DNA from 2 places in the Micromonospora sp. NBC_00821 genome. Region 2 is predicted to be linked to the other one. Evidence: riboswitches for the same ligand, from Rfam matches in the RefSeq annotation. Region 2 holds a riboswitch; the other holds the start of a gene.

Region 1 (15,052 bases), 720 kb from region 2:
GGCGACACCAGCACCGGCCGACGCGACCGACGCGACCGACGCGACGCGAGCAGCGGCGGCGCCGACCACCGCTGCCGGCCCGGTTGGCGCGGAAGACCTCCCGCGCGTCCCGAAGGCCGGCCCGGTTGGCGCGGAAGCCCTCCCGCGCGTCCCGAAGGCCGGTACGGGCAGCAAGGCAGCCCCGGCCGACACGACCAGCGATCATGCGGTAGCCGAGGCTCGTGACACCGACAGCACGCGGCCCGCCGCCGAGGACGTTCCCGCCGCCGGGTTGTTCGGGGCCACCGCCGCCGGTGACCCGGACGCGGACCGGTGGACCCCCGCACCGTCGGCCTGGCCGGTCACTCAGACGTGGACGGTGCCACCGCAGACCGCCGAGCCGGACGCAACGGCATCGGAGGGGCCGAGCAGGCCCGACGCGCCAACCGGGCCGATGCCCAAGCCCCGGCATCGGGCACCGTTGCCGGATCTGAGCCGGGCCGGCACCTGGAACGCGTTCGACACCTCTCGGCGACGCGGGTCGGCGGAATCGCAGGACAGCTCGACGGCGCGGACAACGCCGACCGAAGCCGGCGAGACGACCGCTGCCGCCGGACACCCGGGCCGGCCGGAGTTCCCGAGCACTGTGGGCACGCCCTCCAGCGCCACCACCGACACCGACACCACGTCGGCGAAACCGACGCACCCGAAGGTGGCAGAGCAGCCCTCCCGGAAAGGGCGGCTCGGTGGGCTGTTCCGCCGCAACCGGTCCCGCGCCGACGAGGAGAGCCCGAAGACGTCGGATGAGGCGGAGCCCCTGGCATCTCAGGATGAGGAATTCGTCGACTGGGTCGCCGGTCTGAGCAAGCCGGTGTCGGACAACGAGCCCGAGCAGGAGAACAGCCGTCGGTCGTTGCGCTCCACCGGCCGACACCACCGCGACTGACCCAGCGCCACTGACCCAGCGCCCCTGACTCCACTGCGCGGCGCGCAGACGTACCGACCGGTCGTTTGATCGACTCGGGTTCACTGATATCGGCCGATCCCAAGGCGGTCGACCACCGCGACATCAATGAACCCGAGTCGATCATGCCGGGTGGGGTCAGGCGAGCGGTAGGTAGACCCGGCTTCCGCCGGAGACGAACTCCTCCGACTTGTCCTTCATCCCGCGTGCGGCGTACTCCTTGAGCTCTTGGGTGATCTTCATGGAGCAGAACTTCGGGCCACACATCGAGCAGAAGTGCGCGGTCTTCGCCGGCTCCGCGGGCAGTGTCGCGTCGTGGTACGAGCGCGCCGTCTCCGGGTCCAGCGAGAGGTTGAACTGATCCTCCCAGCGGAACTCGAACCGCGCCTTCGACAGGGCGTCGTCCCAGTCCTGCGCGCCGGGGTGCCCCTTGGCCAGGTCCGCCGCGTGTGCCGCGATCTTGTACGCGATGACGCCCGCCTTCACGTCGTCCCGGTCCGGCAGGCCGAGGTGCTCCTTCGGCGTGACGTAGCAGAGCATCGCGGTGCCGAACATGCCGATCATCGCGGCGCCGATCGCCGAGGTGATGTGGTCGTACGCGGGCGCGATGTCGGTGGTCAGCGGACCGAGCGTGTAGAAGGGCGCCTCGTGGCACCACTCCTGTTGAAGGTCCACGTTCTCCTTGATCTTGTGCATCGGCACGTGACCAGGGCCCTCGATCATCACCTGGACGTCGTACGCCCAGGCAATCTTCGTCAGCTCACCGAGGGTGCGCAGCTCGGCGAACTGCGCCTCGTCGTTGGCGTCGGCGATCGATCCCGGGCGCAGCCCGTCACCGAGGGAGAACGTCACGTCGTAGCGCGCGAGCAGCGCGCACAGCTCCTCGAAGTTGGTGTAGAGGAAGTTCTCCTCGTGGTGCGCCAGGCACCACGCCGCCATGATCGAACCGCCCCGGGACACGATCCCGGTCACCCGGTCCACCGCCAGCGGCACGTACGGCAGGAGCACCCCGGCGTGCACGGTCATGTAGTCCACGCCCTGCTCGGCCTGCTCGATCACTGTCTCCCGGAACACCTCCCAGCTCAACTTCACCGGGTCGCCACCGACCTTCTCCAACGCCTGGTAGATCGGCACCGTGCCGATCGGCACCGGCGAGTTCCGCACGATCGCCTCACGGGTCTCGTGGATCCGCTTACCGGTGGACAGGTCCATCACGGTGTCCGCGCCCCAGCGGGTGGCCCACGTCAGCTTCTCCACCTCCTCGGCCACCGACGAGCTGACGGCCGAGGTGCCGATGTTGGCGTTCACCTTGACCAGGAACGCCTTACCGATGATCGCCGGCTCGCACTCCGGGTGGTTGACGTTGAGTGGAAGCACCGCCCGACCCGCGGCGATCTCGGCCCGCACGAGTTCCGGTTCGACGTTCTCCCGGATCGCCACGAACTCCATCTCCGGCGTCACCACACCGGCCCTCGCGTACGCGAGCTGGGTTGGCCGACGACCGTCGACCCCGGCGAGTGGCGTGCCCGCACCCCGCACCGGGGCCACGTCACCCCGCTCGGCGATCCACGGCCCGCGCAGCGGCGGAAGCCCCACCTCCGGGTCCGAACCAGGGCCGGACGTGTCGTACAGCCGCACCGGCGGCAGATCCCCGGTCAGCCCCACCTCCGCGAACGGCACCCGGACATCCGGCCGCGAACCCTCGACGTACACCTTGCCTCGTGCGTGCATGACAGCCTCCCTGGTGATCAAGCGGACCAGCCGAAGTGGTTCAGCGGCCCACGTCCCGCGCCCAGCTCCCAGCCCCGCGCGCCGGTCAGCGCACGGAGCACGTACTCCTTGGCGGCCCCCACAGCGGCCGGCACCGGATCGCCCAGACCGAGCCGCACCGCGATCGCCGCCGAGAACGAGCACCCGGTGCCGTGGGTGTGCCGGGTGGTCACTCGCGGCGCGCGCAGCAGTGTGGTGACGCCGCCGCCGTGCAGCACGTCGACCGCCTCGCCCCCGTCCAGGTCACCGCCAGTGACCACCACGTACTCCGGGCCGCCGGCCACCAGTGCCTCGGCGGCCACGACCATCGCGGCCACGTCGTCCACCGGGCGTCCGGTGATCGCCGCGGCCTCCGCGCAGTTCGGGGTCGCGACAATGGCGTACGGCAGCAGCCGCTCCACAGCGCCCACCACGCCGAGCCGGTGACCACTCGTGGCGACGAGCACCGGGTCGACGACGAGCTGAGGCAGCCGGCCGTCCCGGGCCGCCTCGGCCACCACGTCCGCGATCGCCGGGGTGCCGAGCATCCCCGTCTTCACCGCGCAGACGGTGAAATCGGTGAGCACGCTGTCCAGTTGCTCGGTGACGGTGCGCGGGGGCAGCGGCAACACCGCGTCGACGCCCCGGGTGTTCTGCGCGGTGACCGCCGTGAGGACGCTTGTGCCGTACGTGCCCAGCGCGGCGAAGACCTTGAGGTCGGCCTGGATGCCTGCGCCGCCGCCGGAGTCCGAGCCGGCGATTGTGAGGATGGTGCTCGGGGTCATTTTCCCTGGCCTTTGGTTGCGGTTCGGGGCTGCGGCCGGCCGTTACTGGTTGCGGTTGGGGGCTGCGGCCGACCGTGCCCACTCCGGGCGGTCAGGCTTGATCCCTGCGTGGGCACGGTCGGCCGCAGCCCTGACGTGGAGACCTGGGTGACCCCGCGCCGGGTTTGGGTCAGCACAGGGGTGACCGCCTCGACATAAGCGCTGGTCAAACTCGCGGCTGTTTCGGTGGGGTCTTTGGCTCGCATGATCGCGCCGAGCACCGCAACCCCGACGGCCCCCGCCTTGACGCAGGCGGTTACCTGTTCCGGGGTTTCCACTCCGCCGAGGGCCAGCAGGGGTACCGGGCTGGTCTCGACAAGCTTTCGCAGGCCGTCCGGTCCCAGGGGTGGGCCGTAGCCCGGTTTTGTCTTCGTGGGCCAGACTGGGGAGATGGTGGCGTAGTGCTCGGTGGTCAGGCGGTCCAGCTCTGGTTGGTCGTGACAGGAGCGGCCGACCAAGGCGTGAGCTGGCGGTGGGTACGGCCCGGCGGCGGGCAGGTGCACGGCGTCGCCGCCGAGCGGGTCGGGGCCGGCCACGACGAGGGTTCCGCCGACGTCGGCGAGGATCGCGCGCAGGTCGGCGGCGAGGGCGGCGCGTTCGGCGCGCGGCAGGTCCTTCTCCCGCAGCACCACGCAGCGCACTCCCCCGGCCACGGCCCCCGCCACCACCCGGTCGAGCCCACCCCGCGCCACGAGCCGGTCGGTCAACACGACAACCCCGGACGGGGGGGTCACAGCTCTGGTCTTCCCTCGTCGGGGGTGGAGGCGAGCGCGTGGAAGCGCCGCTCGATCCGGCCGGCCTGGGCGGCCAGTCGGCCCGCCTCGACCGCGTACCGCATCGCGGTGGCCATCGCCACCGGATCGGCGGCCCGGGTGACAGCGCTTGCCAGCAGCACCCCGTCGCAGCCCAGCTCCATGGCCAGCGCCGCGTCGGACGCGGTGCCGATGCCGGCGTCGAGGATCACCGGCACGTCCACACCCTGCCGGATGAGTCGAATGTGGTGCGGGTTGCCGATGCCGAGCCCCGAACCGATCGGGGAGCCGGCCGGCATCACCGCGGCGCAGCCCACGTCGGCGAGGCGGCGGGCGAGCACCGGGTCGTCGCTGGTGTACGGCAGCACAGTGAAGCCGTCGGCGACCAACTCCTCGGCGGCGCGGAGCAGCTCCACCCCGTCGGGCAGCAGCGTCCGCTCGTCGCCGATCACCTCCAACTTGACCCAGTCGGTGTCGAACGCGTCCCGGGCCAACCGGGCCACCTTCACCGCCTCGGTGGCGGTGTGGCAGCCGGCGGTGTTCGGCAGCAGGCGTACGCCGCACCGGTCCAGCAACTCCAGCAGCCCACCGGTGGAGCCCGGCGCCGTGCCCACCCGGCGCAGCGCCAGTGTGACGAGTTCGGTGCCGGACGCCCGGATCGCCTGTTCCAGGACGTGCAGGTTCGCGGCGCCGCCGGTGCCGAGGATCAGCCGTGAGGTGAAGGTCTCCCCACCCAGTTCGAAGGTCACGCCGCTCACCCGCCCTGCGCCGCGGTGAGGACCTCGACCCGGTCACCGTCGCACAGCGCTCGGGCCGGCCAGCCGGTCCGAGGCACCACCTCGCCGTTGACAGCGACCGCCACCCCACGTGAATGCGGCACGATGTCGCGGACCAGGTCCGCCACTGACGCGCCGGTGGCGACGCTGCGCCCGGCCCCGTTCACAGTCAACTCCACAGGTCCCCCTCCATCGTCGGTTCAGGTCCGCCCGACGCGGCCACCGCGGCGGCACCGCCGAAGCGATCGGCCCGGAAGGGCGCGAGCAGCGGGTCGGGTACGCCGCCGAGCACCAGGTCGGCGATCAGGTCGGCGGTGATCGGGGTGAGCACGATGCCGTGCCGGTGGTGCCCGGTAGCGGCCAGGACGTCCGGTCGGTCGGGCAGCGGCCCGAGGATCGGTGCGTTGTCAGGAGTGCCCGGACGCAGCCCGGCGACCGCCTCGACCAGGTCGTACTCGGCCAACTCGGGCAGCAGATCGACGCCGGCGCGCAGCAGCCGTTGCACGGCACCAGCGGTGACAGTGGTGTCCGAGCGCTCCTCGACCGTCGCGCCGAGCACCACCTCACCGTCGGCGCGCGGCACCAGGTACACGTGCTCGCCGTCGGCGTACCCCCGGATCACGTGCCGGAAGCCCGGCGCGACGCCGTCGGGCGCGCGCAGCCGGAGGATCTGGCCCTTCACCGGCCGCACTGGCAGGCCGGTGAGCGCTGCGGCTCCACAGCCGGCGGCGACCACTGTGACCGACGCGTCCACGTCGGACACCGACCGGACCGGCTGCCGCACGAGCACCGCGCCGGCCCGCTGCGCGGCCGTGCGCAGCGCCGGCACCAGCAGCCGCGGGTCGACCTGGTGGTCGGTGGGCGCGAGCGCGCCGCCGCGCACCCGTGGGGCGAGCGCCGGTTCGCGGTCGCGCAGCTCACTGGGGCGCAGCGGCGTCACGGGCAGACCCAACCCCTGCTGGTACGCCCACAGCCTGCGCGCCTCGGCCAGGTCGTCGCCGGTCAGCCCGACCATCAGGGTGCCCTCGGTCCGGTAGCCGATCTCGACTCCGGTCGTCTCGGTCAACTCGGCGGCGAACGCCGGCCAGCGGGCGGCGGACGCCAGCAACAACCCGGTCAGCTGCCGCTCACCGAAGTACGCCTCGGCGACCGGGGAGAGCATGCCGGCGGCCACCGCCGACGCCCCCGAGCCGGGCGCCGGATCGTGCACCACCACCCGCAGCCCGCGCGCGGCGCATCGCCAGGCGATCGCCAGCCCGATCGGCCCCGCACCCACCACTGCCACGTCCGGCCGGACCCGGTCGCTCGACGGCGGTGACGGGGACCGGCCGGTCAGCACGTCAGGGCCTCGATCAGCTCGGCGGTCGCCCGTGCCGGGTCGGCGGCGGCGGAGACGGCACCGACCACCGCCACCCCGTACGCTCCGGCGGCCCGCAGCGCCGGCACCCGGGCTGCGGTCACTCCGCCGATCGCGATGACCGGGACGCCGACGGCGTCGACGACGGCGCGTACCCCGGCGGGCCCGATGGGGTCCGGCAGGCCGGTCTTGGTGCTGGTGGTGTGACAGGGCCCGACGCCCAGGTAGCTGGCGCCCGCCGCGACGGCCTCGCTCGCCGGGCCCGGCGCGCGAGCGGTGGCGCCCAGCACACCGGTGGGGCCGAGCACCCGGCGGGCGGCGGCGACCGGCAGGTCGTCGGCGCCGACGTGCCCACCGGCGGCGCCCACCGCCAGCGCCACGTGCAACCGGTCGTTGACCAGGCAGGTCGCCCCGTACGACGCGCAGAGCGCCAACACCCGCCGGGTCAGGTCGTACGCCTCGCGGTCGGTGGCGGAATCCTCGACCCGGACCTGCACGACCAGATCGGCGTGGGCCACGGTGAGGGCGGCGCGAACCACTGCGAGTGGGTCGCGACCCGGTCGGGTGTCGGTGATGAGATGCAATCGCCCCAGGGACGGCACGGCAACGCTCCTCCCTGCGCCGGCATTACCCGGATCAGGTTCAACGGTCGGGGGCTGTCAGCCCCCCTCTCAGCCCGGTACACCGGGCTCCCGTGGGTTACTTGCGTGTCACCGTACGACAGATCCGCCGGCCTGCCAAGGCGCGGGGTCGGCGGTGGCCAGCCGGCGGGCCGCGTCAAAACGAGCGAGATCCAATGGGGCACTTCATACGGTCCTGTTCGGAATGTCGCCCCCCGTTGCAGAACCGTTACCCGTCCGCATCTTGCCCGACATCGAGCCAGCCGAATTAATTTGTTCAGCGATTCGACAAAATGTCGGTGGGGGCACCCTGGCAGGGTGTGACCACCGGCTCCATCAGGGACGGCCTTCGGCGAGCCGACTCCCGCGAGCTCTGTCACTACGACACAGGAGGCGGCGTGTCCCGTTCTCGTCGTGCCCGCTTACCCATCACCGCAACCCTGATCTCCCTGGCCATGGCCTCGACCACCCTGTTCGGCGCGCCCGCGCAAGCGGCCGCCCAGGTTCCCCCACGGGATGCGAAAGCCGCAGCCCCGGTCAGCCAGGTGGCGCCGAAGGCGCCAAAGGCCGCAGCCGATCCCTTCTCCGTCCTCGTCTTCTCCAAGACCGCCGGCTTCCGGCACGACTCCATCCCCACCGGCGTCGCCGCCCTCCAGCAGCTCGGCGTCGACAACGGATTCACGGTTGACAACTCCGAGGACGGCGCCGCATTCAACGACGCCAACCTGGCGAAGTACAAGGCCGTGATCTGGCTCTCCACCACCGGTGACGTGCTCAACGCCGACCAGCAGGCGGCGTTCGAGCGCTACGTGAAGGCCGGCGGCGGTTACGTCGGCATCCACGCCGCGTCGGACACCGAGTACAGCTGGGCCTGGTACGGCGACCTGGTCGGCGCGTACTTCGCCAACCACCCGCAGAACCAGCAGGCCACTGTCAAGGTGGAGGACCACGCCCACCCGTCCACCGCCGGTCTGCCGGACCGGTGGTCCCGGTTCGACGAGTGGTACAACTACCAGACCAACCCCCGGCCGGACGTGCACGTGCTGGCCAGCCTGGACGAGAAGAGCTACACCGCCGGCGCCGGCGCGATGGGTGCGGACCACCCGATCGCCTGGTGTCAGGACTACGACGGTGGCCGCTCCTGGTACACGGGCGGCGGGCACACCCGGGAGTCGTACGCCGAGCCCGAGTTCCTCTCCCACCTGCTCGGCGGCATCCGCACCGCGGCCGGCGTCGAGAACGCCGACTGCGGCGCCTCGAAGACCTCGAACTTCGAGAAGGTCACGCTGGACAGCAACACCAGCAACCCGATGGAGCTGGACGTCGCCCCCGACGGGCGTGTCTTCTACATCGAGCGCGACGGTCGCGTGCAGATCGTGAAGCCGGACACCGGCAACACCGTCACCGCCGTCGACCTGGACGTCTTCACCGGTAACGAGGACGGCCTCATCGGCATCCGGCTCGACCCGGACTTCGCCACAAACAACTGGGTGTACCTGTACTACGCCCCGAACGACGGGGTCACCCGCAACCTGCTGTCCCGTTTCACCGTCACCGGCGACACCATCAGCCTGGCCAGCGAGAAGCAGGTGCTACGGGTCGACACCCAACGCAACACCTGCTGCCACGCCGGCGGCAGCATGGCCTTCGACGGCGACGGCAACCTCTACCTGGCCACCGGTGACAACACCAACCCGTTCGAGTCGAACTCGTACTCGCCGATCGACGAGCGGGCGGGTCGCCAGGACTACGACGCGCAGCGCACCTCCGGCAACACCAACGACCTGCGCGGCAAGGTGATCCGGATCCACCCGGAGGACGACGGGACGTACACCGTTCCGGCGGGCAACCTCTTCGCGGCGGGCACCGAGAAGACCCGTCCCGAGATCTACGCGATGGGCTTCCGCAACCCGTTCCGGATCGGCACCGACCCGAAGACCAACACGCTGTACGTCGCGGACTACGGACCGGACGCCAACACGGACAACCCGAACCGGGGCCCCCGCGGTCTGGTCGAGTGGAACGTCGTCACCCCGGGCAACTACGGCTGGCCGTACTGCACGGGCACGAACGAGGCGTACAACGACTACACGTTCCCGTCCGGCCCGAGCGGTCCGAAGTTCGACTGCGCCGCCCCGGTGAACAACTCGCCCAACAACACGGGCCTGACCAACCTCCCGCCGGTGGTCCCGGCGACGGTCGACTACGGGTACGCCGGTGACGCGCGTTACCCGGAGATCGGTGGCGGCGGCGCCCCGATGGGCGGCCCGGTCTACCGCTACGACGCCGACCTGAACTCGAACCGCAAGTGGCCGGCGTACTACGACGGCAAGGCTCTGCTCGGCGAGTGGAACCAGAACAAGATGTACACCATGCAGCTGACCCCCGACGGCAAGTCGTTGGTGGACATCAACCAGCTGCTCACCGGCATGAGCATGGTCCGGCCGATGGACTTCGAGTTCGGCCCGGACGGGGCGCTGTACCTGATCGAGTGGGGCAGCGGCTTCGGCGGCAACAACGACAACTCGGGCGTCTACCGGATCGACTACACCGCCGGTGACCGCGCCCCGATCGCCGCGGCGTCCGCCAACCCGACCTCGGGTCCGGCGCCGCTGACTGTCACCTTCTCCAGCGCCGGTTCCCGAGACCCGGACGGTGGCACGCTCACCTACGCCTGGACGTTCGGCGACGGGCAGACCTCGACCGAGGCCAACCCGACCCACACGTACGCCACGGCGGGCAACTACACCGCCCAGCTCACCGTCACCAACCCCAAGGGCCGGACCGCGGTGGCCAATGTGCCGGTCACCGTGGGCAACACCGCCCCGACGGTCTCCATCGAGTTCCCACCGGACGGCGGCTTCTTCAACTGGGGCGACCAGGTCCGCTACTCGATCAAGGTGACCGACCCCGAGGACGGGCAGATCGACTGTGACCGGGTGGGGCTTCAGGTGCTGCTCGGTCACGACGAGCACGCCCACCCGCTGGAGCAGCACACCGGCTGCACCGGCACCGTCCAGACGTCGCTCGCCTCCGGGCACGGCGCCGAGGCGAACGTCTTCGCGGTCTTCGAGGCGACCTACACCGACGAGGGTGGTGCCGGCGGCGCCGGTGCCCTGACCGGTCGGCAGATCGAGGTCCTCCAGCCGAAGCAGAAGCAGGCCGAGTACTTCACCGCCACCGGGCGTGCCCCGGTGAGCACCGGCGGTGGAGACCCCGGCGTGCAGCGGGAGGCCGGCGCCGACACCGCCGGTGGCGGCCAGAGCATCGCGTTCATCGAGGACGGCGACTGGTGGTCGGTCGCTCCGGCGGACCTGACCAACATCACCGAGATTCGGTTCCGGGCCGCCTCCGCCGCCGCTGGCGGTCGGATCGAGGTGCGCGCGGGTGCCGTCGACGGACCGGTGGTCGCCACGGCCGTCGTACCGTCGACCGGCGCGTGGCAGACGTACACGGACGTGAGCGCACCGGTCACCGGCGCGGCGAGCGGCTCGCTGTACTTCCTGGCCCGCGATCCGAACGGCGGAACGGGTTCGCTGTTCAACGTCAACTGGATGGACTTCGTCGGCCGCGGTGTCACCGAGAACGGGCCGCCGGTGGTCAGCGCCACTGCCACCCCGGCCACCGGCACCGCACCGGTCACCGTCGCCTTCGACGGCACGGCCACCGACGCCGAGGGCGACACCCCGTTGACGTACGCCTGGGACTTCGGTGACGGAGGCTCGGCGACCACACTGGACGCCAGCCACACCTACACCAGCGCGGGCACCTTCACGGCCACCCTCACGGTGACCGACAGCAAGGGCGCCAAGTCGTACGCCACGGTGCCGGTGCGGGTCGACGCGCCGGACACGTCCTGCTTCGGGGCGCGTTCGGACGACTTCAACGGCAACAGCCTCGACAAGGAGCGCTGGACCAGCGTCGTTCGGGAGAACCAGCTCTACTCGCTCAGTGGCGGCGCCCTGCGGCTGCCCACTGGCGTGGGTGACCTCTACGGCGCTCGCAACGACGCCACCAACCTGGTGCTCCAGGCGGCCCCGACCGGCGCATGGGAGATGACCACCAAGGTCACGCTGCCGGTGACTGCCAACTACCAGCAGGCCGGCCTGCTGGTGTACGGCGACGACGACAACTACGCCAAGGTGGACCTGCTGTACAACGGCAGCCGGCGGGTGGAGTTCATCCGGGAGACGGCGGCCACTCCTCGCAACGAGGCCGCCGACGCCACCAACGCACCGGCGGGTGACACCGTGTACCTGCGGATCACCAGCGACGGCACGAACCTGACCGCGTCCGCCTCGGGCGACGGGCAGACCTTCACCCCGGTCGGCCGTTCGGCCGCGCTTGAGGGCATCACCAACCCGCGGATCGGGGTCTTCGCGCTCAACGGAGGCACCGAGGCGCCGGTTGTCGACGCCGCGTTCGACTCGTTCCAGGTCACGCCGGACGCTCCGGCCGGCCCGGTCGACCCGTCGGACGAGTTCACCGGCAGCACGCTCGACAAGTGCCGGTGGGACGCCGTGACGCGGGAGGACCCGAGCGGTTACCGGGTCACCGATGGCGCGCTGCGGATCGACGTGCCCAACGGTGACATCTACGGCACCGACAACACCGGGCCGAAGAACTTCATCCTCCAGACCGCGCCGTCCGGCGACTGGACCCTGGAGACGAAGGTCGACGGCAGCCTGCTGAACGAGCAGTACCAGCAGGCCGGTCTGCTCGTGCAGGCCGACGACGACAACTACGTGAAGTTCGACTTCATCGCGGACAACCAGGCCGGCCAGGCGGTGACGCGGCGGATCGAGTTCCGCAGCGAGATCGCCGGGGTGGTCCAGAACCCGCAGCCCGAGGCGGGCAACCTGACCTCGGCGGTGTGGCACCTGCGGCTGGCCCGCACGGGCGACACGTTCACCGCGTCGTACTCGGCCGACGGGACGACGTGGACCGCGTTGCCGACGCTGACCACCAGCGCGGTCGGGGCCACCCCGAAGGTGGGGCTGTTCACCCTCGGCGCCAACCAGACGGCGTCGAAGACCGCCTCGTTCGACTACTTCCGGCTCAGCACGAAGGTGGCCGACGAGACGGCGCCGGTGACCACCTCGGCGGTTTCCGGCACCCCGACCGACGGGTGGCACACCGGGCCGGTGACGATCACGCTCACCGGTGCCGACGAGGCCGGCGGTAGTGGCCTCGCCGGTACGGAGTACCAGCTGGACGGGGCCACCACCTGGACGGCGTACACCGCTCCGGTGGCGGTCAGCGGGGACGGCGAGCACGAGCTCCGGTTCCGCTCGACGGACAAGGCCGGCAACGTGGAGGCGACCAAGACCGTCTCGGTCAAGATCGACGCCACAGCGCCGGTGACCTCGGCGACGTTCGCTCCGGCGAACGACGCCGGTTGGCACAACGGGACCATCCCGGTCGTGCTGGCCGCCACCGACGCCGGTTCCGGCGTCAAGACGGTGGAGTGGTCGCTGGACGGTGGCGCGTGGGCGCCGTACTCGACGCCGATCGAGGTGACCGGCGACGGGCAGCACGAGCTGCTGTTCCGCTCGGCGGACAAGGCTGGCAACGTCGAGACGCTGAAGTCGGCGGTGCTGCGCATCGACGGCACCAAGCCGACGCTGCTGGTGTCCGGGCTGGCCGACGGCCAGCTCTACGGCGACAGCCAGGACGTCCGGGTGGCCTGGCAGGCCGTCGACCCGACCTCGGGCATCGCGAGCGTGGTCGGTCAGCTCGACGGCCAGGCGTACACCAGCGGCACTCTGCAGGCCATGTACGACCTGTCGCTCGGCCTGCACGAGCTGACCGTTACCGCTACCGACAAGGCGGGCAACAAGACCACCTCGACGGTCCGGTTCTTCGTCACCACCTGCTTCCGGGACATGCAGAGTCTGCTGGACCGGTTCAAGGCGACGGGGCGGCTCTCGACCAAGGCGCACAAGCAGCTGTCGAACAAGCTCGACGCTGTTCGCGCGTCCGAGGCGGCCGGCGACGACAAGGCTGCCGTCCGGCAGCTGACCGCGTTCCGGACGCTCGCCAGCGACGCCACGCTGGTGCCCGAGGCGGAGGTCCGGGACGTCCTGATCCGGGACGCCGACGCCATGATCGTTCGGCTCGGCGGCGCGGCCAGCAAGGCCGGGGTCAAGGCGAACGGCGGCGACTCGGTAAAGGGCACCGGGCGGCTCGGTGGCGATGCCACCCGGCTGGCACCCGGTCGTCAGCTCTGATCCGACGAGGCCCCTCCCCGGCGCTACGGCGTCGGGGAGGGGCCTCCCTCATCGGTAGGGAGGAGATGTCCGTGACGGGTATCCGCAAGATCCTGGCCGCCGTGTTCGTCGGACTGGCAGTGACCCTGTCCGCCGCCGCCCCGGCGGCAGCGCAGGCCGCTCAGGCCGCCCCGGCTGCACAGGCTGACAAGGCCGCCCCGGCGGCGCAGGCCGACAAGCTCAAACTCACTGTGGCCGGCGACGGGGCTCAGGGCGTCACCATCCAGGCCACCTACGCCGATGGCCGCCGGCTGGAGCAGGTGGTGCGGTTGGTCCTCACCGCCACCGGCCCGGACGGGCAGCGGGTCGGGCCGGTGCAGCTCGAACCGCAGCCCGAGGGGCACGGTTTCTACAGCAGCGGCCCGGTGCTCTCCACCGGCACGTGGAAGGTGTCGGTGAACTCCCCCGCTCCACTTCAGAGCAAGGCCACCGCCACGGTGCAGGCGAAGGCGGCGCAGTCACCGCCGGCGCCCAAGCCGGTCGCGGTGACCGAGCCGGCGGACGGCGGCGGAGCGGACTGGTGGCCGTTCGCGGCGGCCGGTCTCGTGCTCATCGCCGCCGCCATGGGCGTGGCCATGCTGTTCGGCCGCCGCCGCACCAGCTAGACCGACCGGCGCACCAGCTGGTAGACCGGCGCTCCGGCGCCCACGCACAGGACCGGGCCGGGCCGCGACGAGCGGCCCGGCCCGGTGTCGTTCGATCGGCTGGTGATCGACTCGGCCTCCTTGAAGTCGGGGCTTCCCGGACTGCAGGTCACCCCGACTTCAAGGAACGCGAGTGGATCATGCGCAGCGCACGCGCGCGCGACGCAGCGCACGCCCGCGCGCGACGCAGCGCACGCCCCGCAGCGCTCAGAGGACGGCGCGCAGCGCCGCCAGATCGTCGTCGCTGGGCTCCCAGACGCCAGCGGCGGCGTTGGCACGCACCTGCTCGGGCGTGGTGGCACCGGCGATCACCGAGGTCACCGCCGGCTGGGCGGCCAGCCCGCCGATCGCCACCTGGAGCATCGTCAGACCCCGCTCGGCCGCGTACGCCTCGATCGCCTCGATGGTGTCCCAGTCGGCTGCGGCGAGCCGCTCCGCGTACCGGCCACCGCCGGAGAGCCGGCTGCCGGCCGGCGGCTGAGCCTCGCGCTTGTACTTGCCGGTGAGCAGACCGTTGGCGAGCGGGAAGAACGGCAGCATGCCGAGGCCGAACCGCTCACAGGCAGGGATCACCTCGGCCTCCACCGAGCGCTCCACCAGGCTGTAGTGGTTCTGCGCGCTGATGAAGCGGGACCGACCGTTGGACGAGGCGACCCAGTCCGCGTCGGCGATCTGCCAGCCGGCGAAGTTCGAGTTGCCCAGGTAGCGGACCTTGCCGTCCCGGACCAGGTCGTCCAGTGCGGCGAGGGTCTCGTCGATCGGGGTGCCCGGGTCGGGCTCGTGCATCTGGTACAGGTCGATGTGGTCGGTGCCGAGGCGGCGCAGCGACGCCTCCACAGCGCGGGCGATGTAGCGCCGCGCACCACGCGCGCCGTAGTCCGGCCCGTTGAGGCCGTTCATGTCCATGCCGAACTTGGTGGCCACCACCACGTCGTCCCGGCGGCCCTTGAGCGCCTGGCCGAGCAGTTCCTCGGAGCTGCCCTGCGGCTCGCCGTAGATGTCGGCGGTGTCGAACAGGGTGATCCCGGCGTCCAGCGCGGCGTCCACCACCGCCCGGGTGCCGTCGAGGTCGAGTTTGCGGCCGAAGTTGTTGCAGCCGATGCCGACCACGGACACCA
Region 2 (15,052 bases):
CGCGCCACGAGCGGATCCGCTCCGACTCGTCCTCCCGGCCCGACAACATCTGGGGCTTCCCGTCGTACGCGGTGGCGGAGGCCTGGCAGGAGCGCAGCCTTCGGCCGCTGCTGCACGTGCTGGGTGAGCCGCTGTTCACCGACTACTGGACGCCCCGGGCCGGGCAGGTGTTCGCCGGCCTGGAGCGGGAGGCGGAGCGGATCGGATACCGGGACATGCTGGTCGACGGCGTGGTGCGGATGGTCCGGCGGCGTGCCGGGGGCGGCTACTTCACCATCCTCACTCCGCCGGCCGGCAGCTCGTCGACCCGGCGGGTTGCCTACCGGTCCCGATTCGTGCACCTCGCGGTCGGCTATCCCGGCCTGCGTTTCCTGCCGGACCTGCAGCAGTTCCGCGAGACCCACCAGGATTTCGAGCACGTGGTCAACGCCTACGAGCCGCACGAACACGTGTACGAGGTGCTCAAGACCCGGCCGGGCACCGTGCTGGTCCGGGGCGGCGGCATCGTCGCGTCCCGGGTGCTGCAGCGCCTGATGGACGACCGGGAACGGCACGGTCTGGGTACCGAGATCGAGCACCTGTTCCGCACCTATGTCAGCGGCGCGCACGGGCCGCACCCGTGGCTGCGCCGCCGGGGCGGCGACGGATGGGCGTACCAGGGGTTCAACTATCCCAAGTCGGTGTGGGGCGGCCAGCTCAAGGCCCGGATGCGCCGCCTCGAGGGCGCGGACCGGGCCGCCGCGTACGCCGCGATGGGCGGCACCAACACGCCGAAGCGCCGCCGCTGGCAGGAACAGATGCGCGCCGGCCGGAAGGGCGGCTGGTACCGCACCTGGCAGGGCACGGTCGACCAGGTGGAACCGACCGCCGACGGCCGGATCGCCAGCCGGGTCACCGGCGACGCCGGCACGAGGACGCTGCTCGCGGACTACGTCATCGACTGCACCGGCTTGGAGGCCGACATCGCCGAGCACCGAGTCATCGCGGACCTGCTCGAACATGGCGGCGCCGGCCGCAACCCGGTCGGCCGCCTCGACGTGGAGCGGCACTTCGAGGTACGCGGGACAGCGAGCGGCGACGGTGCCCTCTACGCCTCGGGCACGGCTACCCTCGGCGGCTACTTCCCCGGCGTGGACACCTTCCTGGGGTTGCAGATCGCAGCCCAGGAGATCGCCGACGACCTGGCGCGCCGAGGCTTCGGCGCCCGCCTCGGGCCGGTGCGCTCCACCGTGGAGTGGGTGCGGTGGATGCGTGGCCGGCCTGCCGGTCAGAAGGGCTGAGACGATGGTGCCCACCCTCGCCGGACGGATCCAGACCCGGCTCGTGCTCCTGGCGGTCGTCGGCTCACTCGTGACCGCGATCGTGACCCCGCTGCTGCCCTCCGGTGTCGGCTACCGGGACACCTTCGGGGTGCTGCTCGCCGTCGCCGTCCTCGGCGTCGGCTGGGAGCTGGTCTACCACCTGCTCATGCAGTTCCGCTGGGAGAAGGACTGGCCGCTGCTGTTCGGTCTGGGCACGGGGGTGCCCGAGGCGGCGCTGATCTGGCTGCTGCTCGACCACCACGCGCTGCCGGGGCTCGCCGGGCCACCTCCGCTCGGTGCGTTCCTGCTGCACTTCTCGGCGGTCTGGCTGGCGGTCTGGCTGGTCGCCAACGGCCCGATGCGGGTGCCGTTCCTGCGCTGGCGCTTCTTCGGCGGGCGGCTCGGGTGAGCGGCCGGGAGCCGGACCCGGCCGTGCCGTTCACCGCGGTGCTGCTCGTCGCCGGCGCCACCGAGGTGGTCGCGACGACGGCCGGTGAGCCGACGGTCGTGCTGCCGGCGATGGTCGAGGGCGTGGACTGCCGGAACGGCCACTTCAACGACCCCGGGCTGCGCTACTGCCAACGCTGCGGCATCGCCATGCATCAGCAGACGCTCGCCACCCGGCTGGCGCCGCGGCCGCCGCTCGGCGTGCTGCTCACCGACGATGGGGTCACCTTCCGGCTGGACACGGACTATGTCGTCGGGCGCCGTCCGGAGCAGCATCCGGACGTCCGGGCCCGGCGGGCGCGGCAGGTCCGGCTCACCGGCGAGATCTCCGGAGTCTCCCGCCTGCAGTTGCGGATCCAGCTGCGCGGCTGGCAGGTGGCGGTGGTGGACCTAGGCTCCGCCAACGGCACCATGCTGCGCGAGGCAGCGGACGCCGACACCCGGCGGGTGCCCGCCGGCGAGCCGGTCGTGATCCGGCCCGGCACCCAGATCGAGTTCGCCGCACGGTGGCTGCGGTACGAATCCCACCGGAACCCCTGAGGAAGCCCGTGCGCGGCATCGCCGACTACACCTTCATCCGCCCGCTCGGCTCAGGTAACCACGGGACCTTCTACCTGGCGAACCGGCCGGCCCGGCTCCCGATCCCGGCCGACCTGGTCGCCGTCAAGGTGCTGCACGCCGAGTCCGAGGAGACGGCGTTCCGGCGGGCGACCCGAGAGCTCGCCGCGTTCGCCGCGGTCAGGTCCCCGTGCCTGGTCGACCTGTACGACGCGGGTCAGCACGACGGCTTCTTCTACTACTCGACCGAATACCTGCCGGACGGCTCGCTAGCCCAGCCCGCCGTACCGGTCGACCGGTCGACCGCGCTGCGGGCGCTCGCCGACGCGGCCCGGGCGCTGTCGGCCCTGCACGCTGCGGGCATCGCGCATCGCGACATCAAGCCGGGGAACGTGCTCCTGCGCGACGGTGGCGGTCGGCTGGCCGACCTCGGCCTCTCGCAGATCTTCACCGAGGGCGCCACCATCACCGGGATGGGGTCGGCCGACTCGGTCGAGTACGTCGACCCGGCGGTGCTCCTCGGCGACCCCGCCGGACCCGACGGTGACGTCTGGTCCCTCGGCGCGACCGTGCACCGGGTGCTCGCCGGCAGCGGCGTCCACGGCGAGTTGCCCCCGGGAAACGCGCTGCTCGCCCTGCGGGCGGTGCTCGCGCGGCCGCCCCGCGTCGACCCCGACCTGCCGGACGCGCTGCGCGGGCTGGTGGCGGACTGCCTGGCGCCCGCGGGCGACCGTCCCACCGCGGCGCAGGTCGCGGCCCGGCTCGACGGGATCGCCGCGGAGAACGAGGCGTGACCGCGCACGCGGTCGGCCAACTCCTGCTCGCCCTGGCCGTCGTGATTGCGCTCGCCCGCCTGCTCGGGGCGGCGGCGAAGCGCCTCGGGCAGCCGCCGGTGGTGGGCGAGATCGTGGCCGGTGTGCTGCTCGGTCCGACCATCTTCGGCGCCGAGCTGAGCGGGCGGCTGTTCCCCACCGAGATCCGGCCCGCCCTGTCCGGGCTCGCGAACGTCGGTCTCGTGCTGTTCATGTTCATCATCGGCTACGAGCTGGACCAGTCCCTGGTGCGGGGCCGGCTGCGGGCGGCGGCCGCGGTCTCGCTGGGATCGATCGTCGTGCCACTTGGCCTCGGCGTCGGTCTGGCCGGGTGGTTGGCGGGGCGGCACGACGTCGACCGGGTGGTGCCGTTCGCGTTGTTCCTCGGCGCCGCGATGGCGGTCACCGCCTTTCCGGTGCTGGCGCGGATCCTCGCCGATCGGGGGATGGTCCGGACGGAGTTGGGCGGGCTGGCGCTTGCGAGCGCCGCCGTCGACGACGTGGTCGCCTGGTGCCTGCTGGCCGGGGTCGTCGCGGTGGGCGGTGCGGAGGCCGGATTCCCGTGGCAGGTGCTGCTCGTGGCACCGTACCTGCTGGTGATGTTCGGCTGGGTGCGGCCGATGCTGCGCCGGTTGACGGTCGTCCGGGCACGTGCCGGCCGACTCACCCCGGACGTGCTCGGTGTCATCCTGGTCGGCCTGCTGCTGTCCTGCTACGCCACGGAGCTGCTCGGCCTGCACGCCATCTTCGGTGCCTTCGTCTTCGGCGCGATCATGCCGCGGGTGGACGGTGCGGCGCTGCGGGAGGAGATCCTGGAGCGCCTGGAGCAGGTCTCCGTGCTGCTTCTGCTCCCGGTCTTCTTCGTGATCGCCGGGCTCCAGGTCGACCTGTCCCGGATCGGTCTCTCCGGTGTGGTGGACCTCGCCCTCATCCTCGTCACGGCGATCGGCGGCAAGTTCGTCGGCGCGTACCTCGGCGCCCGCTCGCAGCGGGTCGCCCGACGGCCGGCGGGGGCGCTCGCGGCCCTGATGAACACCCGTGGCCTCACCGAGATCGTCATCCTCACCGTGGGTCTGCAGCTCGGCATCCTCAACCCTGAGTTGTTCTCGCTGATGGTGGTCATGGCCCTGGTCACCACCGTGATGGCCGGGCCACTGCTCAATGTGATCTATCCCCGTCGCCTGGTGGACCGGGACATCGCCCAGGCACAGCGGGCCGCGCTCGGTGGGCCCGACACCCACCGGGTGCTGGTGGTCGTGCCGGAGGGTGAGCGGGCGGCCGAACTGACCGCGCTCGCGGTCGACCTGGCCGGATCCCGAAGACCCGCCGAGGTGGTGCTGAACCGCCTGCTGCCGTACCCGGTAGCCGCCGTGGAGGTCGGTGCGGGCCTGCACACGGAGCTGGCGGGGATGACCGCCGCGATGGGGGAGCTGGCCCGGTTGGCCGAGTCGGTCCGCAGCGCGGGTCTCGGCGCACCGGTGCTGGTGCGGTATGCGACCGACCCCCGAGGTGAGCTGGCGGGCGAGGTGGCGACGGCGCAGCCGGCCGTGGTGCTGTCCACCCAGCCCGCCGACGTGGACGTGCCCGACGCGGTGTGGGTCACGGCGCACCGGTTGCCGGCCCGCCCATGGCCCGCCGTGGCGGTCGCCGCGGGCGGCGCCGACGGGCCGGCTGCGCTGCGGGTGGCCGCCCAGCTCGCGGCGGGCGCGGGGGTGCCGCTGGTGGTGGAGCCGGTCGGTTCCGGCGGCGGGGCCCGGCGGGCCAACGCGGCGGTTCGCGCGCTGGTCCGGCAGGGGGTGACCGTGGACACTGGCGGGGAGGCGCCGACGGGGGTCCTACGGATTGCCGGCCGCGACGCCGCCTCCGACGGGGCGCACCTCACCGTCCAGGGTGGAAGGTCGGTGGACGCCGCCGCTGGGCAGTGGTTGGTTCCGCCGCGGTCCCGGGATGAGCGGGACGGGTGCGATACTGAGCCGGCTCCCGGCGCGGACCGGGCGTGAGGCACGGAAGTGGGACGGGATGACGGGCGATACCACCGAAGACCTCCAGCCGTTGCGCCCTGGCGATCCCCGGCACCTCGGGACGTGCCGGCTTCTCGGCCGGCTCGGCGAAGGTGGGATGGGCACCGTCTTTCTGGCGGAGCAGCCGGGTGGCCGACGGGTGGCGGTCAAGGTGATCCGCACCGACCGCTCCGACGACGCCGAGTTCCGGCGGCGCTTCCGGGGCGAGGTGAAGCGGGCCCGGCAGGTTCCTCCCTTCTGCACGGCCGAGGTGCTCGACGCGGACCCCGATCATGAGCCGCCCTACCTCGTCGTCGAATACGTCGACGGACCGAGCCTGGCTGCCGTCGTGGCGGAGCGGGGGCCGCTGACCGCTGGCAACCTGCACGGCCTGGCGATCGGCGTGGCGACGGCGCTGACCGCCATCCATGGTGCCGGCGTGATCCACCGCGACCTCAAGCCGAGCAATGTGCTGCTGCCGCCGGGCAGCCCGAAGGTGATCGACTTTGGCATCGCCCGGGCGGTTGAGGGCAGCGCCGTAACCCGGACCGACCAGGTGGTCGGGACGGTCGCGTACATGGCGCCGGAGCGGTTCGATCCGGCCGGCAGTGGGACGCTGACCGCCGCGGCCGACGTGTTTGCCTGGGGCGCGGTCGTCGCGTTCGCCGGTACGGGTCGGACCCCGTTCGCAGCGGACACGCCGCAGGCCACCGCGGTGCGTATCCTCACCCAGGAGCCGGGCCTGGACGGGTTGACCGGCCCGTTGCGCACACTGGTGGAGCAGGCGCTGGCGAAGGATCCGGCGGGCCGGCCCGGTGCGCGGGAGTTGCTGGACCGGTTGCTGACGGTCGCTCCGCGGCCGGAGACCGGCTCCGCCGAAGTGACGGCCGACCGGTCCGCGCTGCTCGCCGCCGTCGAGCAGGCGCAGGCGGCGACCGACCAGCGTCCCCTCCTCGAGACCGAGCTCGCCGGTCGGCGGCACACCACCCACGGGTCCGTGGTCGCGTCCGGTGCCCCTGCCACGCCGCCTGCGGACGACGACGCCACCACCCGGTGGGGTGTCTCGTCCGCCACCCCGACGCCGAGGCCGACCTCCGTCGCGAGGCCGGCGGACGCCCTACCCGCCTCCGCGCCCCCGCCCGTGACCTCCGCGCCCGCGATGAGCCCGCCCGCGCCGACTCCCCGGCGGTGGCCGTTCGTCGCCGCCACGGTGCTCTCCGCCCTGGCGCTGGTCGCCGCGCTGGCCGGCGTCGGCGTGCTGACCGGGGTGCTGCGGGGAGGCCCGGGCGAGCCGCTCGGCCTCGCCGCGACGCCGTCCGTCGGGCCGTCCGTCGGGCCGTCCGTCGGGCCGTCCGTCGGGCCGTCCGGCGCGACGCCGGCACTGCCGTCGGTGGTGATCCGGGATCCGCTCACCGTCACCAACTACTGGCGGACCCGCACCGACGAGAAGAACCGGGTCAGCTGCGCGTTCGACGGGGCGTACGTGGTGACGAAACGGTCCGAGGGTCCGTACCGCTGCCTGGGGCCGCAGCAGTCCTTCGCCGACTTTCAGGTCGAGGTGGACGTGGCGTTGCGGCGGCCCGGCAGTTGCGCCGGCATCTGGTTCCGCTTCACCGACCTGACGGGTGGGCACGCGCTGCGGGTCTGCCCGGACGGATATCACCTCGTGGCGCACGGAGTGGACAGCCCGAACGCGGTCACCCCGGCGGGCACCTTCCCCTACCCGGCTGGGCAGCTGGCACTGGGCCGGACGATCCAGGTGGGCATCGTCGCCAGGGGCGGGCAGCTGCGGTTCCTCCGGGAAGGTGTGGAGATCGGCGCGGCCCGGGACGGCGCCCCGGTGCCGGGCCGGGTGGTGCTCGGCATCTTCCGCGACCCGGGCCGGGACGAGCCCGCAGAGCCGCCGTACGAGGTGGCCTTCCGCGACGTCGAGATCCGGCAGCTCGACTGAACGTCCGGTCAGTGCTGCCCGGCGCAGCAGGGCGGCGGGTCCGGCACCTCGCACGGGGCGATGCCGGCGGCCCGGTACGGCGTGGCCATCAGCATCAGCTCGCCGGCCTGCCACTGCGGCCGGACGAAGTCCCGGGTCTGCACCACGGTCTCCCGTCCGGCCGGCGGCGCGCCCAACACGATCACCCGCTGGATGGCGCTGGCGTCGAGCAGCTCGGCGACGGTCAGCGTCCCGACCAGACGGTCGACCCCGGGATAGCGCACCGCCCGACCCGAACGGCGGGTGGCGTGCTCCATGGCCGCATGGTCGGCGGCCTGTCTCAGCTCGGCGGGGCTCGCCGGCAGCCCGGCCAGCCGGTCGTCGGACAGGTCGCTGCCCAGGCTCAGGGCACGTGTGGATGCGGTGCCCAGGACAGGTGGGTGCAGGCCACCAGGTCGGGCAGGTCGAGCGGGGGTACGTGCTCGGCCAGCCAGTGCTCGGCCTCCCGTACGGTCCGGTGGCCCAGGCTCAGCCCGACGATCACCGGTTCAGCGCCCAGGCGTAGCAGCCCGACCCGTACGCGCGGCAGTGCTCGGCGACCGGGGCGGAGCGGTCCAGCGCCGGGAGTCCGTCGGTGGCGGCCGTCTGGTCGTGGTCATCGCGGGGAGCCGGTCCGTGTCCCATGTGCTGCTCCAGTCGCGTTCGCGGCGCCCTCAGCCGAGCAGCGGGCGGAACGTGCCGAGCAGCACGCTGACCGTCAGCGCCGCCCCGGCCAGCGCCGCTGCACCGGCGACCAGCAGCCCGTCGGCCGCCGTGAAGCGCTGCCGCCGGGCGACGGTACGGGGTGTTCCGGCGTCGAAGCCACGGGCGTCCATCGCCACCGCCAGCCGGGTGCCACGGCGGATCGCCCCGACCAGCAGGGCGAACGCGGTGGAGGCGAAGAGCCGCAGCTTCGCCACCGGGTTGCGTCCCGCGTCGACGCCCCGCGCGCGTCGGGCCATGCTGATCATCTGCCATTCCTGGCCGAGCAGCGGCACCAGCCGGAACGCGGCCAGCGCCCCGATGGCGAACCGGGCCGGCGCCTTCGCGTTCTGGACCAACGCGTCGGCCAGGTCGGTGGGGTCGGTGGTCGCGAAGACGATCACACCGGGCAGCGCCACCGCGAACACCCGCAGCACCAGGCCGAGCGCGGTGAGCAGGACGCCGGTGCTCACCAGCACCGGTCCCGCGTCCAGCAGGACCCGACCGGACCGGTCGGCCGCGAACAGCACCAGGGTGACCAGGATGCCGGCGGCACTGAGCAGCAGCGGCCAGGCCCGTCGGGCCAGCACCCGGTAGCGGATGCCGAACAGCGGCAGGACGGCCAGTTCGAGGGCGATGGCGATCGCCGGGGCCACCGGGTCCAGGGTCGCCAGCAGTGTGAACGAGAAGACCAGCGCGGCGGCTACCTTCGCCACCGGGTTGCGGCGGGCCAAGGGCGCGTTCGGCGCGGCGACCGGCTCGATGCTGATCATCGGTGGTCGTCCGGGGCCCGGTGCAGGGTGACGGTGCGGTCGGCGAGCGCGGCGACGAAGTCCGCGTCGTGGGTGACAGTGACCACGCCGTGACCGGCGTCGCGCAGGTCGGCGAAGAGGTCGACCAGCTCCCGCCAGGTCCGCCGGTCCTGGCCGAAGGTGGGTTCGTCGCAGATCAGCAGGCGTGGCGCGGTGGCCAGGGCGGTCGCCACACTCAGCCGCCGCGCCTCACCACCGGAGAGGGTGTACGGGTTGGCGGCGGCGAGTCGGGCCAGCCGCAGCCGGTCCAGCAGCCCGGCCACCGTCTCGTTGACGGCTGCCTCGGGTTGACCGGTGCGGCGCGGACCCAGCGCCAGTTCGTCGAAGACCGTGCTGGTGACGAACTGGTGCTCGGGATCCTGGAAGACCGACCCGATCCGTCGGGCCAGCGCGGGCGCCCGCCATCGGTGCGGGGGAGTGCGGTGGTCCGCGCCGGCCAACTCGGCGGATGCCGTGACCCGTCCGCTGCCCGGCCGGAGCAGACCGCCGAGCAGCAACGCCAGCGTGGACTTGCCGGCACCGTTCGGTCCGCGTACGGCGAGTGCCTCACCGGCGCGTACCGCCAGGTCGGTGGAGCCCAGCCGGGGCGGCAGGCCGAGCCGGTCGGCGGTGAGCAACAGCTCCCCGGGGCCGGCGGTGGCCGGCCGGGGCGCGATGGGGTGACCGGGCACCCAGACCCCCTCGGCGGCCAGGGCGGCGCCGTGGGCGGCGAAGACCGCCTCTGGTGTGCCGTCCGCGCGGACGCCGCCACCCGGTTCCAGGACGACCACCCGGTCGACGAGCGGCAGTGCCTCGGCGACCCGGTGCTCGACCAGGATCAGCGTGGTGTCGGCGTCCAGTGCGCCGGCCACCGCGTGCCGGACCAGCTCGGCCCCGGCCGGGTCGAGGTTGGCGGTCGGCTCGTCGAGCAGCAGCAGGGCGGGGCGCAGGGCCAGCGCGCCGGCCAGGGCGAGGCGTTGCTGCTCGCCGCCGGAGAGCGCCGCCGTGTGGCGGTCGCGGGAGTACGGGAAGCCGACCCGGTGCAGCGCCTCGTCCACGCGGGGCCAGATCTCGTCGGCCGGCACTCCCCGGTTCTCCAGCCCGAACGCGACGTCGTCGCCGCAGCGCGCCATCACCAGTTGGGTCTCCGGGTCCTGGAAGACGATGCCGACCCGTTCCCGCCCTTTGCGTGGGTCGAGCCCGTCGATCTCGACGGTGCCCTCCTGCTCGCCGGAGTCCTCGGGGAGCAGCCCGGCCAACGCGGCGAGCAGGGTGCTCTTCCCAGCCCCCGAGGGCCCGAGAAGCAAAACCCGCTCCCCAGCCTCAACCCGCAGGTCAACCCCGCGAACGGCCCAGGCGCGCCGCCCAGCGTGCCGCCACCCGAACCCCCGCAGCAGTACCCCGCTCACCGAACCCCCTTCCGGTCCGCGCTCTCGTCCGTTGATCAAGAGGTTTGCGTCAGGAAGTCGCCTTCCGCTGACGCAAACCTCTTGATCAACGCCATTGGGTGGGGGGTTAGATCAGGGCTCGGTTTCGGCCTGCGGGGAAACGGTCCAGGACTCCGGTGTTGGCCAGGGCGTTCGTCAGCAGCCAGCCGCCCAGGCCGGCGATCACTGTGGCGCTGACGATGGTGAGCAGCGCGTACGGGATGCGGTAGTCGGTCAGCGCGTAGTCGACGTTCCAGACGAAGAAGTCGAACAGCGCGGCGCTGAGGCCGGTCAGCGCGCCCGCGAACACAGCGGTCGGCAGCCGGAACGACCGGTACCGGAAGGCGGCGAAGGCCAGCTCGGCGCCGATGCCCTGCACGATGCCCTGCGGGATGACCGTGCCGGCCCACTGGCTGCCCAGCAGCGCGGACAGGACCGCGGCCACCGTCTCGCAGTAGAGCGCGGCGCCGGGCTTGCGGATGACCAGCCCACCGATCACCGCCGGCATCAGCCAGACGCCGTAGAGCAGCGTCTGCGCCGGCGGGAAGAAGGCGAACGCGCCCTCGGTGGCGCTCCAGACCAGGCCCCAGGCCCAGAAGATGACGCCGAAGGCGACAGCGATCACCGAGGCGACCACGATGTCGATGGTGCGCCAACGGTGTGTGTCGGTGGTGGAATTCATGTGTTGCTCCCAGTTCGTGAGTGCGAACCAGGAGAAGACGCACGCCGCGTCCGGTGGCACCGGACTGCGGCGCGGCTGGAGGTCGACCGAACTCCCTGCGCTGGCATTACCCAGATCAGGTTCGAGGGTCTGCGGGCGTGCCCGCACTCTCAGCGCTGTGCGCTCCCCTGTCGGATATGAAGTTGTCTCGCTGACGCTAACACCGACAGGTGTCGCGGGCCCAGCAGGGCATCCGCCTGACCTGCGGGAGCGACCGGCCGACCGCCGGCTGGGTACGCTTCTGATCATGCGGGTTGACGCGCGAGGCTTCACGTTCGAGGTGACCGTCGGCGGTCCGACGGACGGCGTACCCGTCCTGCTGCTGCACGGTTTCCCTCAGCACAGCGGCGAGTGGGACGACGTGGTGCCGGCGCTGCACGCGGGTGGGCTGCGCACCTATGCGCTGGACCAGCGCGGATACTCACCCGGCGCCCGGCCCACGGCGGTGGCCGACTACCGGATCCCCGAACTCGTCACCGACGTGGTGGCGGTGCTCGACGCGCTCGGGCTGGACGCCGTCCACCTGGTCGGCCACGACTGGGGCGCGATAGTGGCCTGGGCCGTCGCCGCCCGGCACCCCGAGCGGGTCCACACGCTGACCGCGGTTTCCGTACCGCATCCGGCGGCCATGGCGCACGCCCTGAGCACCGACTCCCAACAGAAGGCCCGCTCGTCGTACATCGCGCTGTTCCGCAAGCCCGACAAGGCGGAGAAGGTGCTGTTGGCATGGCACGCCACCGCGTTGCGCAAGCTGCTCGGCGGGGTGGGCGACACGGCCCGGGTGAACCGGTACGCCGACCCGATGCGGAAGCCGGGGGCGCTCACGGCCGCGCTGAACTGGTACCGGGCGATGTCCCGCGCCGACCTGGCCGGCGTCGGTCCGGTCGCGGTGCCCACCACGTACGTCTGGAGTGACCGGGACGTCGCCATCGGCCGGACCGCCGCCGAGGCGTGCGCGCAGAACGTCACAGGCGACTACCGCTTCGTGCAACTGCCCGGTGTGAGTCACTGGATCCCGGACGCGGCGCCGGCCCCGCTCGCCGAGGCGATCCTTGCCCGAGCCGCCGGGACGGCCTGAGCCGTGCCGGTCCGCGAGGGAAAGTCATCGTGACGACGGACGCCAGCGGGCCGGGCAGCCGACGCTCGATCGCCGCGCAGCTGCGCGTGCTGGGCGTACGCCCCGGCGCGACGCTGCTGGTGCACGCGTCGCTGCGTCCGCTGGGCTTCGTCAGCGGCGGCCCGCACGCGGTGGTGCTCGCCCTGCGCGACGCGCTCGGCCCGGACGGCACGATCGTCGTGCCCACCCATACGCCCGACAACAGCGACCCCGCGCAGTGGCGCAACCCGCCGGTGCCGGCGGGCTGGTGGCCGCTGATCCGCTCGGAGATGCCGGGCTTCGACCCGGCGGTCACCCCGAGCCGGTACATGGGTGCGCTCGCCGAGACGGTCCGCGGCTGGCCCGGCGCGCTGCGCAGCTCCCATCCGCACGTGTCGTTCGCCGCGCTCGGTCCGGCCGCCGAACAGGTGGTGGCCGGGCACACCCTGGCGGACATGCTCGGCGAGGGCTCCCCGCTGGCCCGCCTCTACGATCTCGACGCCGACGTGTTGCTGCTCGGCGTGGACCACTCGGTGAGCACCTCACTGCACCTGGCCGAGTACCGCAGCCCCGGCTCGCCCCGGGAGCGGATCGGCGCCGCAGTGCGTACCGCCGACGGTGGTCGGGAGTGGGTGTGGTGGCAGGACGTACGACTCGACGCGGACGACTTCGCCGCGTTGGGGGAGGACCTGGAGGCCACCGGGGCGGTCCGCACCGCACCGGTCGGCACCGGGTCCGGCAGGTTGATGCGCCAGCGGGCGGCTGTCGACTTCGCGGTTCGCTGGCTGGCCCGTAATCGAACGACGGAGGACGTATGACGGTGAGCGCCGAGGACTACCTGGCAGTGGTGACCGAGACCATCGGCCGGGTGGCCGCCAGCCAGCGGGAGGCGGTGGGGCGGGCCGCCGACCTGATCGCCGAGGCCGTCCGAGCCGACGGCGTGGTGCACGCGTTCGGCACGGGGCACTCGGAGGCCCTCGCCATGGAGATCGCCGGACGGGCGGGTGGTCTGGTGCCGACCAACCGGATCGCGCTACGCGACCTGGTGCTGCTCGGCGGCGAACCGGCCGACCGGCTGGGCCCACTGCTGGAACGGGACCCGGCCGTCGCGCACCGCCTCTACGAGCTGGCCCCGGTGCGTCCCACCGACGTCTTCGTGCTCGCCTCGAACTCCGGGGTCAACGGCGCGATGGTGGAGTTCGCCACGCTCGTGAAGGAACACGGCCACGGCTTGGTGGCGATCACCTCGGCGCAGCACTCCGGGCGGATGACCTCCCGGCACCCGTCCGGGCGCAAGCTGAGCGACCTCGCCGACGTGGTGCTCGACAACGGCGCGCCGTACGGCGACGCGACGCTGCCCCTGCCCGGCGGCGGCGCGGTCGGCGCGGTCTCCTCGATCACCGCGGCGCTGCTGGCGCAGCAGGTGACAGTGGAGGTGGTGGCGCGGTTGCTGGCGGCGGGGGAGCGGCCCCCGGTCTACCTCTCGGCGAACATCCCGGACGGCGACGCGCACAACAACGAGCTGGAAGCGCGGTACGCGGGCCGGATCCGACGCGGGTCCTGACACGGCGCTGGCGGCTGACGTGTGTCGCCGCGATGAACGGCAGATGTCGTGAACCAGTTTCGCGCTCGGCCGGGTGGGGCATTGGCGTTGCTGCCGGCGGCTGGGACCGCCGGCAGTAGCGTCTCACCGGAGGTAGCGCGTGTCCAAGGAGACCGAGAAGCAGCGCTGGCAGCGCAACTTCGCCGACCTGCTGCAGGAGTTGCGGGTCGCGCAGACCGGCGTGCAGATCCTCTTCGCCTTCCTGCTCACCCTGCCGTTCAGTAACGGGTTCACCGAGACGACGGAGTTCCAGCGCGACGTCTACATCGTGGCGTTGCTCGCGGCGGCCGCCGCCACCGCGATGATCATCTCGCCGGTGGCGTTCCACAGGGCGTTGTTCCGGCAGGGGCGCAAGCCGGAGCTGGTCCGTTTCGCCCACCGGATGGCCACCGGTGGCCTCGCCTTCATGCTGATCGCGATGGTCAGCGCGGTGCTGCTGATCACCGACTTCGTGCTGGACCGGCCGATCGCCTTCGTGCTCAGCGCCCTGACCGGAATCTGGTTCCTCACGTTCTGGGTGGCCCTACCGTTCGCCCGACGCAACTGGGGCGAGGACGACATCGACGACGATGACGACGACCCGGACGACGTCGACGGTCGCTGACCGCGCCGATCTTCACGCAGCGCTACCCCTGGGTAACAACCAGGGGTAGCGTGGCGGTAGTCGCGCACGTCGACGCAGCCGCACCGAGCTTCGAGGGGGCAGCCGTGACCACGACGCAGGATGGCCGACCGGCACCGGAAGGCCCCGACTCCGAAACCACAGCCGGTGCGGCCGCGCCGCTGCCCGCGGAAGCCGGGCAGGTCACCGAGAAGGAGGCCCGGCAGGTCGCCGAGGCCGCCCGGGAGTCCACCTGGGACCGACCCAGCTTCGGCAAGGAGCTGTTCCTCGGCCGGTTCCGGCTCGACCTGATCGACCCGTGGCCCCGATCCGATCCGGACGACGTGGCTCGCGCGGAGGAGTTCCTTGGTCGGTTCCGCGCCTTCCTGGCCTCCGAGGTGGATGGTGAGGCCATCGAGCGGGACGCGTCGATACCCGACTCGGTGTTCCACGGCCTGGCCGACCTCGGCGCGTTCGGCATGAAGATCGACCGGAAGTACGGCGGGCTCGGGCTGAGCAACCTGCACTACTGCCGGGCGCTCATGCTGGCCGGCTCGGTCAGCCCGGCCATCGGCGCGCTGCTCTCGGCGCACCAGTCGATCGGGGTGCCGCAGCCACTGAAGATGTTCGGCACCGCCGAGCAGAAGCAACGCTTCCTGCCCCGGCTCGCCGCCGGCGAGGTGTCCGCCTTCCTGCTCACCGAGCCGGACGTCGGCTCCGACCCGGCCCGGCTGGCCACCATCGCGGAGCCGACCGAGGACGGCACCGGTTACCGGCTCAACGGGGTGAAGCTCTGGGCCACCAACGGCATCGTGGCCACCCTGCTGGTGGTGATGGCCCGGGTGCCGGCCACGGAGGGACGTCGGGGCGGGATCACCGCGTTCGTGGTGGACGGCGACAGCCCCGGCATCACCGTCGAGCGGCGCAACGAGTTCATCGGCCTGCGCGGCCTGGAGAACAGCCTGACCCGGTTCCACGACGTGATCGTCCCCGCCGAGAACGTCATCGGCGGCGAGGGCAAGGG

Evidence for each region. A riboswitch is a leader RNA that binds a small molecule or an ion and turns the genes downstream of it on or off. The one in region 2 is predicted to bind thiamine pyrophosphate.
Region 1: another riboswitch for thiamine pyrophosphate. It lies ahead of thiE (thiamine phosphate synthase); the one in region 2 lies ahead of OHB44_RS26920 (ECF transporter S component).

The regions. Positions count from the first base shown of each region.
Region 1 covers NZ_CP108880.1:6,637,808-6,652,859, forward strand. The annotation lists gene OHB44_RS30420 (hypothetical protein) at 1-925, shown strand, start outside; gene thiC (phosphomethylpyrimidine synthase ThiC) at 1,082-2,674, opposite strand; gene thiD (bifunctional hydroxymethylpyrimidine kinase/phosphomethylpyrimidine kinase) at 2,692-3,477, opposite strand; partial or broken gene OHB44_RS30435 (thiamine phosphate synthase) at 3,672-4,250, opposite strand; gene OHB44_RS30440 (thiazole synthase) at 4,247-5,026, opposite strand; gene thiS (sulfur carrier protein ThiS) at 5,023-5,223, opposite strand; gene thiO (glycine oxidase ThiO) at 5,214-6,383, opposite strand; gene thiE (thiamine phosphate synthase) at 6,377-7,003, opposite strand; TPP riboswitch at 6,998-7,107, opposite strand; gene OHB44_RS30460 (ThuA domain-containing protein) at 7,420-13,251, shown strand; gene OHB44_RS30465 (hypothetical protein) at 13,323-13,895, shown strand; gene OHB44_RS30470 (aldo/keto reductase) at 14,142-15,052, opposite strand, start outside.
Region 2 covers NZ_CP108880.1:5,914,898-5,929,949, reverse strand. The annotation lists gene OHB44_RS26975 (hypothetical protein) at 1-1,280, shown strand, start outside; gene OHB44_RS26970 (hypothetical protein) at 1,285-1,710, shown strand; gene OHB44_RS26965 (FHA domain-containing protein) at 1,707-2,288, shown strand; gene OHB44_RS26960 (protein kinase domain-containing protein) at 2,297-3,100, shown strand; gene OHB44_RS26955 (cation:proton antiporter domain-containing protein) at 3,097-5,118, shown strand; gene OHB44_RS26950 (serine/threonine-protein kinase) at 5,237-7,069, shown strand; gene OHB44_RS26945 (hypothetical protein) at 7,078-7,365, opposite strand; gene OHB44_RS26940 (hypothetical protein) at 7,452-7,592, opposite strand; gene OHB44_RS26935 (hypothetical protein) at 7,589-7,732, opposite strand; gene OHB44_RS26930 (energy-coupling factor transporter transmembrane component T family protein) at 7,762-8,562, opposite strand; gene OHB44_RS26925 (ABC transporter ATP-binding protein) at 8,559-9,989, opposite strand; gene OHB44_RS26920 (ECF transporter S component) at 10,096-10,689, opposite strand; TPP riboswitch at 10,764-10,868, opposite strand; gene OHB44_RS26915 (alpha/beta fold hydrolase) at 10,976-11,806, shown strand; gene OHB44_RS26910 (aminoglycoside N(3)-acetyltransferase) at 11,836-12,642, shown strand; gene OHB44_RS26905 (sugar isomerase domain-containing protein) at 12,639-13,388, shown strand; gene OHB44_RS26900 (DUF6328 family protein) at 13,528-14,031, shown strand; gene OHB44_RS26895 (acyl-CoA dehydrogenase family protein) at 14,136-15,052, shown strand, end outside.